DNA from 2 places in the Mailhella sp. genome. Region 2 is predicted to be linked to the other one. Evidence: riboswitches for the same ligand, from Rfam matches in the RefSeq annotation. Region 2 holds a riboswitch; the other holds the start of a gene.
The links. Region 2 has a riboswitch for FMN ahead of ribA (GTP cyclohydrolase II). Riboswitches for the same ligand answer to the same signal wherever they lie in the genome.

Region 1 (8,526 bases), on a different contig from region 2:
AAGCCGCCGCGGCCCATCTGACCGAACAGCGCCTCGAAAAAGTCGCTGTTCACGCCGCTGAAGCCGCCCTGCGCGCCGTTGAAATTGAAGTTGAAGTTCTCAAAGCCGGGGCCGCCGGTAAACTGCTGTCCGTCCTTCCAGTTCGGGCCGAGCTGGTCGTACATGCGGCGCTTTTCATCGTCCTTGAGGACCTCATAGGCCTCATTGATGTCCTTGAACTTCTCTTCGGCGCTCTTGTCGCCGGGATTCAGGTCGGGATGATACTTGCGGGCGAGCTTCTTGTAAGCCTTGGAGATTTCATCCTTCGATGCCGAGCGCTCTACGCCCAGCAACTTGTAGTAATCCTTGTAAGCCACACCCATATCATTGTCTCCTGTGATGCATCATTTTTCCGCATCGACATTGAGATAAGCACGAGGTCCGGGCAGTCAAGGGGAATTGTGTCTTATTTCAGCAAGAAAGCCGAAAAAAGTGGACGCCGGGGATGATAAATCCTCCATCCGTCCAACAAAAATGTGCAGTCTTTTCACGGAAAGACACCGGGGACGAAACGCCACTTTTTTTCGCCCCTCAGACGGAAGGAAGGCAGTTTTTCAGCGCCGCGCGGTCTGCAAAAAAACGCCCGGCAGGCCGCACTCGCGCCCGGAAGTCTTCCCAGGCGAAAACCGCGGCGGGAACGCCGAACGGACGAAACCCAAAGCACCGCTTTTCTCAGGCGAAGGCTTGGGAAACGACGTGGCCGGAACACTCCGGGCCGCGGCGGCGCATGCGGCTCTCTGCGCATGGGCGCGCCCGCAAGCCGGACGGTCCCCTTCCCCGCAACGCGGCAGAAATCAGAAAAACGGACGGCGCCTCCGCTCCAAGAAGATGAAACAAGACGCCCGTCTTTCAAATAAAAAAGCGGCCCGGCCGCACGAAGATTCCGCACGGACGAGCCGCCTGACAGGCAAAGCCTTTTCCGATCGATCATGCCGCTCGGAAAAAGCCGGAAAAACATCGGCGTTCCTTCGCCCGGCTCCGTCCCGATTCCGGGAATCGAATGCGGGCGAAGGAACGCCGTCATTAATTAAGGATAAAGGAACGCCCGGCGGGAGCGTCAGACCGGAGCGCCCGCTCCGGCAAAACGCCGCCTGCGAACGGGCGGCCTGCCGCATCAGCCGCTGCTCATGACCTTTCTGACCAGCACGCGCTGATTGGGGTACAGCGGCGTGTCTGGCGTGAGAAGCGTGTCGCCGCAGGCCACGATGGCGGTCCCCTGCCGCAGTCCAAGAGTATGCAGCAGAATGCCCACGTTCTTGGCCTTCACGCGGGGCACGTCCACCTGCGTCTCTTCCGGCTGGCACGTCACATGCACCACCTTGGCGGGCCAGGGCTCGCCTTCGGCGGGACGGCGGTCGGCCAGCAGCGCGGCGCGGCCTTCGGGCGTCATGAGTTCCGGGTCGCGGTACGGGCAGCGACCGGGGCAGCGATCGTCGGCGCAGCGGCCGAAAGGTTCCGGTTTGCGATCAATCATGGACTACTTCACCGTCAGCACGACAAAGCCCTTCTTGCCGTACTTGAGCGTATATTCGCCGGCAGGCAGCGCGGTCAGGCCGTCGGTCAGCTTTTCGCCGTTCACCTTGAGAGAGCCGGCGGCAATCTTGCGCTTGGCCTCGCCGCGGGAAGGCACCAGGCCGGTGGCGGCCAGAATGGCCACGGGCGAGCAGTCGTCTTCGGCGGAATTGACGCTCCAGGTAATGGCGTCTTCAGGAATGCCGCCCTTGCCGAACACGTTGTTGAAGCCTTCACGGGCGGCGCGGGCCGCTTCCTCGCCGTGGTAGCGGGCCACGATTTCCATGGCGAGCTCTTCCTTCACCAGCTTGGGATGCAGCGTGCCGGCCTGCACGCGGGCCTTCATGTCGGCGATTTCTTCCAGCGACTTCACGGAAATGAGCTCGTACCAGTTCCACATGAGGTCGTCGGAAATGGACATGGCCTTGCCGAACTGATCGGCGGGCGCTTCCATGACGCCTATGTAGTTGCCGTAGGACTTGGACATCTTGCGTTCGCCGTCCAGGCCCACCAGCAGAGGCAGAGTAAGCGCGCACTGGGCTTCCAGGCCGTAGTGGCCCTGAAGGGTGCGGCCCATGAGAAGGTTGAAGATCTGATCGGTGCCGCCCATTTCCACGTCGGTGCGCAGCATGACGGAGTCGTAGGCCTGCAGCAGAGGATACATGAATTCATGAATGGCGATGGGCGTGTTTTCGCGGTAGCGCTTGGCAAAGTCGTCGCGCTCCATCATGCGGGCCACGGTGCAGTTGGACATGAGGCGCAGAAAATCGGCGGGAGTGAGCTTGTCGCCCCATTCGGAGTTGAAGGCCACGGTCGTCTTTTCAGGATCGAGAATCTTGAACACCTGTTCCTTGTAGGTTTCGGCGTTCTTTTTCACTTCCTCTTCCGTGAGCGGAGGACGCGTCTTGGACTTGCCGGACGGATCGCCGATGCGGCCGGTGAAATCGCCGATGAGGAAGGTGACGTTGTGGCCGAGTTCCTGGAACTGACGCATCTTGTGGATGACCACGGTATGCCCGAGGTGCAGGTCGGGCGCGGTGGGGTCGAAGCCGACCTTGATGTTCAAAGGCTTGTCACGGGCCAGTTTCTTGCGAAGATCCTCTTCGCTCACAAGGTCCACAATGCCGCGACGTATGATCTTCACCTGTTCGTCAATGGTCATCACTGTATTGCTCCTGCCGATAGCGGCGCTGAATGATAAAAATCCTTGCCCGTCGGAAGGGGCCGGAACACGGGCAAGCAGGCATTCTCGCAGGCTTGGGCGGCTCTGTCAACGCCGCATCCGCCCCGCGCGCCGACGCGCCCTCCCCTTCTCTTCCCGGAACGCACAAAAAAACGAGACGGCTCTTGACAGCATGCGGAAACGCATTAAAAATAAGCCCATATTTCTCAGGGCGGGGTGAAAGTCCCCACCGGCGGTGATCCGGCCTCGGCCGGAAGCCCGCGGGCAAATCTTCATGGGAAGATGCGCAGATCCGGTGCAAATCCGGAGCCGACGGTAACAGTCCGGACGAAAGAGAATGGATCCCAGGCCTCCGCGCGGAGGCACCCCCTCTCCTCTCTCCCAGCGCCTTATGCCGCCCTGATGCCGGATATTCTCCAAAAGGAGTTTGTCATGCGTCAGCTTTCCATCCTTGAATCCTTCGGAACTCCCCGTGAACGCGTCGAACGCGCCATCGCCTCGCTCAAGAGCGGCAACGGCGTGCTCATCGTCGATGACGAAGACCGCGAAAACGAAGGCGACCTCATCTACGCCGCCGAAACGCTCACGCCCGCGCAGATGGCCCTGCTCATCCGCGAATGCAGCGGCATCGTCTGCCTCTGCCTCACCGACGAAAAGGCCAACGCCCTTGATCTGCCTCCCATGGTGCAGAACAACACCAACAAGAACCACACGGCCTTCACCGTGACCATCGAAGCCGCAAAGGGCGTCACCACCGGCGTTTCCGCCGCCGACCGCGTCACCACTATCAAGGCCGCCATCGCTCCCGACGCCAAGCCCGAAGATCTGAACCGCCCCGGCCACGTGTTCCCCCTGCGCGCCAAGCCCAACGGCGTTCTGGAGCGCCGCGGACACACCGAAGTGACCGTGGATCTGTGCCGCATGGCCGGTCTCGCGCCTGCGGGCGTGCTGTGCGAACTCACGCTCGAAAACGGCACCATGGCCCGCCTGCCCGAAGTGGCCGACTTCGCCCGCGCCCACAACATGCCTCTCGCCACCGTTGACGACGTGGCGCAGTACCGCATGGAAATGGAAGGCAAGAACTAAGTTTCCGCCGACAAAAAGCCCCCGTCCGTGTTCGGACGGGGGCTTTTTTTGTTCGTCAAGATGCGTCATCGCTTCTGAGCACAGGTCAGCCTTCCTGACGCATGCGCCCTGCCGCGCCATCCAGCGCCGCACGCATGACCATGAAGAAACGGCCCCGGCGGGAACGAAAAGTGCGCCACGAAAACGGCAGCGCCAGAAGCATGAACGGCAGCGCAAACGGATGCGCCCGCCGCAGAAGATAAAAACGCGCGCGTATGAAATTCATGTCGTCGCGAGGCGCAAGCTCCGGATCGTCGGTCACGCTCAGAAAGGGCGTCAGGCCCGCAGTGGAACAGTCCATGCGCCGCACCAGCGCGCCCGGAGCCCAGTTCAGCGCGTATCCCGCCTTTCTGGCCCGAATCCCGTATTCCACGTCCTCGTAAAATCCGCTGAAACGCTCGTCGAAAAGTCCGATGTCCTCCGCCATGGCCCGGGTGATGAGGCAGGACGCGTCGGAAACGTAGTCCAGACGGTCCGCAATCTCCTTTCTGTCGGAAAGACCGTGCCGCTCCAGCCCCTTGTCCAGCGGAATCTGATCGCCGGTCCAGCGGCTCCAGCGTCCGCCGGCCGCGCATTCCAGCACGTCCGAATCCTTGACGAGCTGCGTGGAGCCCACCATGCCGATGGGCTGACTGAGCCCGTCCTCTTCCAGATGCCGCAACAGCGCCGCCAGCGCAAACGATTCCGGACGCGCGTCGTTGCGCAGCAGCCAGAAGGCATGGCAGTCCCTGTCGTAAAGAAGAAAGCGCATGCCCGCATTCATGGCTCCGCCTATGCTCTCCGGCTCTTCCCGGCGAAGCAGCACCAGCGGCGCGGCCGACGTGTCGGCGCCGTACGCCTCCACCGGCTCGGGCAGCCCGTCCCGGGCGGCGAGAGCGCTCCATTCCTCAAGAATGCGGTCGGCCACCTCGTTGTCGGAGCCGTTGTCGCACACCACGATGCGACGGGGCAATCCGCTCTGGGCATGCACGCAGGCAAGACATTCCAGCGTATTTTTCCAGTCATTGTACGTCAGAATGATGACGCCGACTTCCGTGTGCTCCATATTCCCACCTCTTGCGCAACGGCCGAAACACTTTTCTGCAAAATATCACTATGGCCCGAGGCCGTTGATCCGTCAAGGCTGATCGCCGTAACGCCGGCGGATGAAGTCCGCCACCTGCCGCTCCTCCGGGCTGAGCGCCTCATCCTCAAGGCTTATCAGATAATGGCGCGACGGCATGAGATGCAAACCCTCCACGGGAACGGCGCGGATGAGTCCGTTGGTGACGTACCAGCTGTAGGCCGACATCTTGTGCAGAAAACATCCCGCGGCCTTGTTCTGCGCCACCATCTGCATGATGTTTTCACGGCTGTTGACGTAGGCGTAGCGTTTGATGCCCACGACGTCGTATATCTTCTTCTGAAAAAGCTGATTGCGTTTCAGCATCTGATTGGAATAGGTGGCCAGGGTCAGCGAGGCGCAGTCCTCCACCGTGAGACTCTCCTTTCCCGCCAGCGGATGGCTGCTGGAAAGGAACATGTAGTATTCATCCTCCATGAGGCTCTCGCTGCGAAAACCTATGTCCCTGTACTGCGCCACCAGCTTTTCGGCCTCGCCTTCCGAAAAGGCCGTCACCCCCACATGCGCCTTGCCCTGCTTGAGAAAGGAGTACAAATCGTACACCGTGGCTTCGTGAAGCACGATGTCCACCAGCGGAAATTCCGGCTTCATCTGGGAGAAGACATGCTCCGTCAGATAGTTGCAGGCCGAGGGAATGGCCACCACGGGAACAAGCACCGGCTCGCTGCTGCCGGCGTTGAGCCTTTTCCAGGAAGCCATCTTCGCCGAAAGTTCGGCAAGCAGACTCTTGCAGTCTTCGTAAATGCGCACTCCCCACGCCGTGGGAACGCAGCCCCGGTGACTGCGCACCAGAAGCTGCACGCCGAGTTCCTCTTCCAGCGCCCGGAGGGCATTGGTGAGCGCAGGCTGCGTGATGTTGAGCTTCTGCGACGCCTTGTTGAACGAGTGCGATTCTACTACCTGAACAAAATATTGAAGCTGCTCGAGACGCATGAGACTCCGACGAAATGTGCTATAAAAAAATTTATAACCAGCTTATAAAAAAAAGAAATTATACACAATAGTCCGCATTCTGTATGACGGTATGGTGAAAGGAGCCGCAAGCTCCCGTCAGACAACTTTCAGGAGAAACGCCATGACACAGCCTTCCGCCGTTGACAGCAGGCATATCCTGCATATCGTCATTTTCTTTCTTCTCACCTTCGGCATCGGATTTCTGCCGCCCGTCGGCATTACCCCCATGGGCATGAACATTCTCGGCGTCTTCCTCGGCATGCTCTACGGATGGACCTTCATAGGCTTCGCCTGGCCCAGCATGATCTGTCTCGTGGCGCTCGGCTTCACCGGGTACGCCGAGCCCGGCAAGATCATCGGCAGCGCCTTCAGCAGCCCCGCCGTGCTGTTCACCATGTTCGTGCTGGCCTTCACCGCCTACTGCGACAAGAGCGGCATCAACAACGTCATGGCCAAGTGGTGCCTGAGCCGCCGCGTGTTCGCCGGTCATCCGTGGATCTTCACGGCCAGCGTGCTCACGGGCACGCTCATCATCGGCTTTCTCGTGGACGGCGTTCCCGCGGCCTTCCTCATCGCGGGCATTCTCTATTCCATGTTCCACGACATCGACATGAAGCAGGGCGACGACTATCCCGCCTACCTGCTCGCAGGCGTGTACATGGCCGGCGTGCTCTCCTTTGCCTGCAAGCCCTGGGCCGGACAGAACCTCATGGGCATCAGCGCCCTTTCCGACGTGTCCGGCGGCGCTGCCGTCATCAACAACATCACCCTCATCGCCATCGCCATGCCGGTGTGCATCGCCACGCTGCTGCTCTACACGCTCATCGTGCGCTTCATTTTCCGCCCGGACATCGCCCGTCTTTCCCATCTCACGCCGGAATACCTCGACCGCATCAGCTCGCAGATACACATAGACAACAAGCAGCGCGTCGCCGCCACCGCCCTTGTCGTGTTCCTCCTCGTCATGTTCCTGCCCAACATTCTGCCCGCCGGTTCCGCCGCGGCAAATTTCTTCGGCAAGTTCAACATGGTGGTGGCCATGGTGGTCATTCTCGGCGTGCTCTCCTTCCTGCGCGTGGACGGCGAACCCGTGTTCGACTTTCACGACTGCGCTTCCGGCATCAACTGGAACGTCATCTGGATGCTGGCCGCCTCCATGCCCGTTTCCGCGGCACTGAGCAGCGACGGCGCAGGTCTGAGCAGAGTGCTCACCGACATTCTCAGCAGCTTCGTGGGCGACGGCAACATTCTCATATTCCTTGCCGGCTTCATGATCTTCATCAACATCATGACGCAGTTCACGCACAACGTCACCATCGTGCTCATCGCGGTTCCCCTCATCTGGAACCTCGGCCAGAGCACGGGCATCAATCCTTCAGGCTTCACCGTTCTCATGCTGCTGGCGGCGGGCGCGGCCTACGCCACCCCGGCCGCTTCCACGGTGGGCGCCCTTTCCTTCGCCAACGGCGCATGGGTAGGCATGCGCAGAGCCTTCAAGGCAGGCATCTTCGGCTGCGTGGCGGCCATCATCTGCATACTCTGCCTCGGCCTGCCGCTCGTCATGGTCACCGTCGGACTCTAACAACATCCTTTCACCCAAGGAGCACCATCATGGTTATAGATTTTCGCGTCCGTGCGCCTTTTGTCGCCTACAAGGACAACTTCTTCACCCAGGAATCTCTTGATCGCCTGAACAACGAAAGCATGCTCCGCGTGGACTCTCCGGTTTCCCCTTCCGCCCGGCAGTATTCCATGCCCCTGCTGCTGCAGGAAGCCGACGAAGCCGGCATCGACAAGCTGGTCGTGCCGGTGCGCAAGGCCACGAACGGACGCAACGAGGATCTTGAGGAACTCATTGCTCAGTATCCCGACAGACTTGTCGGACTCGCGGGCCTCGACGCCCACGACGTCAACGCCGCCATTGCGGAAGCCGAACGCTTCGTGGTCAACGGCCGCTGCACCGGCATCGTCATGGAGCCCGGCCAGGACAAAACTCCCTGGCTCGTCAATTCCGCCTGGGTCTTCCCCCTGTACGACTACTGCCAGGAACACGGCATTCCGCTGGTGTTCACCTTCGGCGGCATCATGACGCGCTCGCTGCGCTACTACAACCCCGAGCTCATCGACGACGTGGCCGCGGCCTTCCCCCGCCTGAACATCGCCCTCATGCACGGCGGATGGCCGTATGTTTCCGAAGTCTGCCAGATCGCCCTGAACCGCCGCAACGTGTATCTCGCTCCCGACTTCTACATGCTCCGCTCCCCCGGCATGGCGGACTACGCCATGGCCGCCAACTATCTGCTGCGCGAGCGCGTCATCTTCTCCTCGGCCTACCCCATCATGCCCCTCAAGGGCGCCAAGGAAGGGTATCTTGCGCAGCTGCGCGACGAAGTGAAGCCGCTCGTCATGGGCGAAAACGCGGCGCGCTTCCTGGGCCTGTAATCCATCGTTCGCCGAAGGGCGCGGCTTTGCCCCTGAAACCTGCGCCCTCCGGCGGCATGCGTCGCGCCTTTCTGCGGCCATGCGCCCGGCATCGCCGCGCCTTCCGGGGCACACGTCCTACCTGCCTCTCCGGAACAGGCGTCGTTGC
Region 2 (5,071 bases):
GCCGTTAAACGCAATGCCCGTCGTGCAAGTGATGCAGTCCGTACAGTGTGTCTTGGGCAAACGGGCAGTTGCGGGTACTCGGGAAAAGAAAAAGGTCGGGCATAAGTAGGCGGGATTCACTCCCGCCGTTAAACGCAATGCCCGTCGTGCAAGTGATGTAGTCCGTACAGTGTGTCTTGGGCAAACGGGCAGTTGCGGGTACTCGGGAAAAGAAAAAGGTCGGGCATAAGTAGCCGGAATTCACTTCCGGCGTTAAACGCAATGCCCGTCGTGCAAGTGATGCAGTCCGTACAGTGTGTCTTGGGCAAACGGGCGACGGCGGGCACTCGGGCTCTCATGGCAGGCTGTCTGCAAAAAAAAAGGCCGCGCAGCCTTGCTCCGATGCGGAGCCCGGCTCGGGCCTTTCGTGTTTCGCCAGGCGCGGAAAAGTTTTCCTGCCGACGCGATTTTCAGTTTTTGCGCTGTTTGAGCGCGGAGAATTTGACCGACATCCCTTGATCCTGCCGACCGGCGAAGCCGGGAGGCAGAAACAAGGGGGTGCGGGGGAAATTATTTCCCCCGCATGCCTTTTCTGTCTTTTCTGCCTTTCCTCTTTACGGTTTGACGGCGCGGGTGGCGAGGAAGCAGGGGCAGAATCTGTCGAGGAGGCGTTCGCCGCCGAAGGAATCCTCATAGAATCCGTTGATGACGAAGCCTGCGGCGATTTGACCCTGAATCTGATCGGAGAGGGAGTGACCGAATTCCACGGCGTCGCCCTTGCGTTCGAGGTCGTCCTTGCTGAGGTAGTCGAGGTCGGAGTAGGGCAGGGGATACTTGACCTGCAAAATGCCCTGTTCTTCGAGTTTTTCGTCGAACATGTAGAACACGGGGTTCATGAATCCGCTCATGAGCACGCCGCCCTTTTTGAGCACGCGGAAGGCCTCGTTCCACACCGGCTGGATGTGCGGAATGAATACGTTGGACACCGGATGCACGATGATGTCGAAGTATTCGTTGTCGAACATGGAGAGGTTGGTCATGCTGGAGAGCACGGTGTGCAGGTTGAGATTCTCCTTGCGGGCCACGGAACGGTCCTGTTCGAGCTGCGCTTCGGAGATGTCGAGCACGGTGACGTCGGCCCCTGCGGCGGCGAGCACGGGGCCCTGCTGACCGCCTCCCGAAGCCAGGCACAGGATGCGTTTATCCTTCACGGGCGGGAACCATGCGCCGGGAACGGGCTTCTGGGCGGTGAGCATGATGCACCAGTTGCCGTTTCTGGCGTTGTGTATGACTTCGGAATCGACGGGAACGGTCCAGGGATTTTTCTGACGGACCTTTTCTTCCCAGTTTTTGCTGTTCAAGGCAATGATGTCCATAGTGTCTCCTTTTGAGCATGGGCCTCGACGCAGGGGATCGGCGTTTCGGCGGATGCGGCATCCGACCTGCCGCGCCGTGAGAACGGGCAGGCGGAGCGCTGTGCGGCGATCGCAGAGAAACGCGACGGGCGTGTTTCGTGAGAGCTTCCGTCACGCGCCCGAGCTGCGGCAAAGCGGGTTGCGGCGTGGTGAGCTCGGCGCAACGATCACGCAGCGGGGCGAGCCCACGTGGGGCGAGTCGCGGAAGCTCAAGGCTTGCGTGGGAGCGCGGTCTTGAGCGTCGGCGACTGTCGCGGCGTGCGCGGCGGCCGCAGGGGCGCGGCAGAAAGCGGAATCCTGCGAAGGGGAATCGGCGAGAATGTCGGGGGAATCAGTCCTCCTTTTTTTTCTTGCCGAAGTGGAGGATGTGTCCCATTTTTTCCTGTTTGGTGCGCATGTAGTGCTCGTTGATGTCGCACAGACCGATTTCAATGGGAACGCGTTCCGTAATTTCGATGCCGTAACCTTCGAGGCCCACGATCTTGCGGGGATTGTTGGTCATGAGGCGCAGGCGGCTGATGCCGAGGTCGCGGAGAATCTGGGCTCCGGCGCCGTAGTCGCGAAGATCTGGGGCGAATCCGAGCTTGATGTTGGCTTCCACGGTGTCGTAGCCCTGTTCCTGGAGAGCGTAGGCGCGAATTTTGTTGGCAAGGCCGATGCCGCGGCCTTCCTGACGCATGTACAGCAGGGCTCCGCGGCCTTCCTTTTCTATCTGCATGAGGGCGGCGGCGAGCTGATTGCCGCAGTCGCAGCGCAGGGAACCGAAGGCGTCGCCGGTGAGGCATTCGCTGTGAACGCGCACGAGCACGGGCGAGGGATCCACGCGTTCATCGACGTCGCCCTTGACGAGGGCGATGTGGGTATCGGAGGAGGCGTCGCTTTCGTAGGCGATGATGCGGAAAGTGCCGTACTTGGTGGGCATTTTGGCTTCGGCCACGCGGCGGACGGCGAGTTTGCCGTGGCGCATGTGATAGCGGATGATGTCGCGAATGGCGGCGATGTGCAGACCGTGGGTTTCGGCGAAGGCTTCGAGATCGTCCATGCGGGCGACGGAGCCGTCTTCCTTGAGGATTTCGCAGATGACGGCGGCCGGACGCAGACCGGCGAAGGCTGCGAGATCGGAACCGGCTTCGGCGATGCCCACGCGGGTGAGGACGCCGCCGCGACGGGCGCGCAGGGGAAAGACGTGACCGGGGGTGACGATGTCGTCGGGGCCGGCGTTTTCGGCGACGGCGGCAAGAATGGTGGTGGCGCGGTCGGCGGCGGAGATGCCGGTGGTGACGCCTTCCCGGGCCTCGATGGACACGGTGAACGCGGGAGTGTGCCCGGCGTTGCTGGAGGGCATGAGGGGCAGATTGAGCTTATCCGCCATGTCGGGGGAGAGGGCGAGACAGACGAGGCCGCAGGCGTGACGCGCCATGAAGTTGATGGCGTCGGGATTGACGAGCTGGGCGGCCATGACCAGATGACCGCTGCATTCGCGATCGTCGTCGTCCACGACAACGATCATCCGCCCGTTGCGGATGTCGTCCACAGCCTGTTCGATGGAGCAAAGAGAAGAAAGCTGACGCATGACAAACTCCCTGGAGATGTCCACATCAGGGCCGCAGAAGGCGCTAGGAGAGAGGAGAGGCTTCAGAATACTGAGGCGAGGAATCCATTCTCTTTCTTCCGGACTGTTACCGTCGGCCCCGGATTTGCACCGGATCTGCGCTTTTTCCCTTGAAAACGCGCCCGCGGGCTTCCCCGCGGAATAGGGGGATCACCGCCGGTGGGGACTTTCACCCCGCCCTGAGAGTTCTTGTATGTTTTAATGTCCTGGCGGCTGGTGTCAAGGGGAGAAGGCGAAAGTTTCCGCGTTTTTGGCGGGTTGCGGGCAGGGGAGGATGCTTTTTCGGGGGAAACACTGGCCGGGGCGAAGGGGGAATGCGGGCGTTTCTGCGGGAGAGCCGGGCGGGGGAATGTGCGTGCGGCGCAGGGAAGGGCGGGGCCCCGGAAACCGGGGCGCGGAGAGGAAAAGAGAAAGCGCGGCAACGCTCCGGCGGCTGGCCCGTATTTTGTCCAGTCCGTTTCCCCCGCAGTCGCGCCTGCCCTTGGAACGTGGCCGGAAAATCTTTGACGCGTACCTGTTGCGTAGGCCCAGGCCTGCCTCACGTCGGCATGCCCTGCCCCAGGCCGCGCGGCAAGCCCCGGAGCAGAAAAATGCTTGCCAGAACGGGAAAAAAGGGATATATAGTCCTACCAACATAAAGTCCGGTTGAGTCACCCGCCGGCGTTTTCCCGAACGCCTCAGGCGTGCTGCGGCCAAGATTGCGGAACGGCGTTTTGCCGAATTCCGCAGAACGCCGGATTCGCAGTGGGAAATCTCTCCTTTATTGGGGAGTTTAGATAAAGGGCAGTTGAGCTGCCTCTTCTAAAAGAAGCCCGGAAGCTAGCGCCGGGCTTCTTCTCTATTGGAAAGCCGGATGCCCCTGCCCGCGCAGTTCCAAGGCAGGGCGCTCCCGCAGTTTTGCCCGGAACCCCGGTATTTTCCCTCAAACCGTCATGCCCGCCGCCCCTTCCGCGCCGTTCGGCCTGCACCTCTCGCCGAACCCCGAAAGGCCCGCGTTCCCATAAAATCATGCGCCGTTCTCCGTGCCGCGCTCGATATAGATAAGGAGGCTTTATGGTTCCCATTTTTTCCGCTACGCCGTCCGAACTGGGTGAATCTTCCGCGCTGGCCGAACTCCAGCTCCTCCCCGATCAGGAACTCATGAGCCTCTGGGAACAGACCCAGTTCGCCGTCGCCGCCCTCGAAGGCGCAGGCGGCAGCGCAAAAACCGCCCATACCTACGAGTTCGCCGTGCTCATGGAAATGCAAAGACGACTCGTCTCCCGCCCCTCCAGTGAACTCTTCGGCTCCGCTCCCTCCGATGCCCTCCCTGACCCCGCCCCCCAGACCTCCCCTAAGCTCATGGTCGTCAAAGCCTGAGAAAAAAGCAGGAAAGGCAGAAAGAGAGGAAAAGCAGGAAAGGCAGAAAGGCAGGAAAGGCATGCGGGGGAAATAATTCCCCCCCGCGCCCCCCTGGTTCTGCCTCCCGGCTTCGCCGGTTCGGCAGGCAGGCGCTGGCGGGAAAGCAGGGCGAGTTGCCGAATCCTGACGGCGCTTGGAAAAGCTGAGACTGCATGGCTCGGGAGTGCTTGGCTGGCTCCGTTCTGGCTGCGGACTCAGTGCAGGTGTGTCCTTACGGACCCACCTGCGGTGGCCGACTCCTGTCCGGCCTGTGCCGGACAGTCGTGTCAAAGGAAAGGATTTCCGGATTTTTTGGGGGAAACTCCGAGTTCAGGGCCGCAAAAGTAAACCGGAAGGCGTTCTCTCAACGCTCTGGGGCCCGCGGGCGACGGCAGGCAAGTAGCCGGAATTCACTCCCGCCGTTAAACGCAATGCCCGTCGTGCAAGCCAAGCAGTCCGCACAGCGTGTCTTGCGCAAACGGGCCTGCGTGTTCTTTGGGAGACTGCAAGGTCAGAAATAATTCCTCCCGCCCCCCCTGTTTCCGCTTCGCAGCCTCGCTGTTTCAGCAGGACAGGGTGAACGGGAAGATTATGCCCGAAGCAACGTGCGAAGGGGGAGTGCATGCCGGAAGGTCGTCTCTCAACGCACTGGGGCCCCGGGCGACATCAGGAGTCCGGCCGACGG

Region 1: it holds a riboswitch for FMN, as region 2 does, so the genes downstream of both, ribB (3,4-dihydroxy-2-butanone-4-phosphate synthase) here and ribA (GTP cyclohydrolase II) in region 2, are expected to answer to the same signal.

What each region holds. Positions count from the first base shown of each region.
Region 1 is NZ_DBMAHT010000029.1:8,353-16,878, forward strand. Features, by position in the region: gene ACZM96_RS04690 (DnaJ C-terminal domain-containing protein) at 1-362, opposite strand, end outside; gene ACZM96_RS04695 (hypothetical protein) at 1,154-1,513, opposite strand; gene tyrS (tyrosine--tRNA ligase) at 1,517-2,716, opposite strand; FMN riboswitch at 2,933-3,077, shown strand; gene ribB (3,4-dihydroxy-2-butanone-4-phosphate synthase) at 3,167-3,820, shown strand; gene ACZM96_RS04710 (glycosyltransferase family 2 protein) at 3,906-4,904, opposite strand; gene ACZM96_RS04715 (LysR family transcriptional regulator) at 4,977-5,915, opposite strand; gene ACZM96_RS04720 (SLC13 family permease) at 6,058-7,518, shown strand; gene ACZM96_RS04725 (amidohydrolase family protein) at 7,548-8,378, shown strand.
Region 2 is NZ_DBMAHT010000127.1:353-5,423, forward strand. Features, by position in the region: gene ACZM96_RS09230 (class I SAM-dependent methyltransferase) at 594-1,355, opposite strand; gene ribA (GTP cyclohydrolase II) at 1,726-2,967, opposite strand; FMN riboswitch at 3,050-3,197, opposite strand; gene ACZM96_RS09240 (hypothetical protein) at 4,060-4,365, shown strand.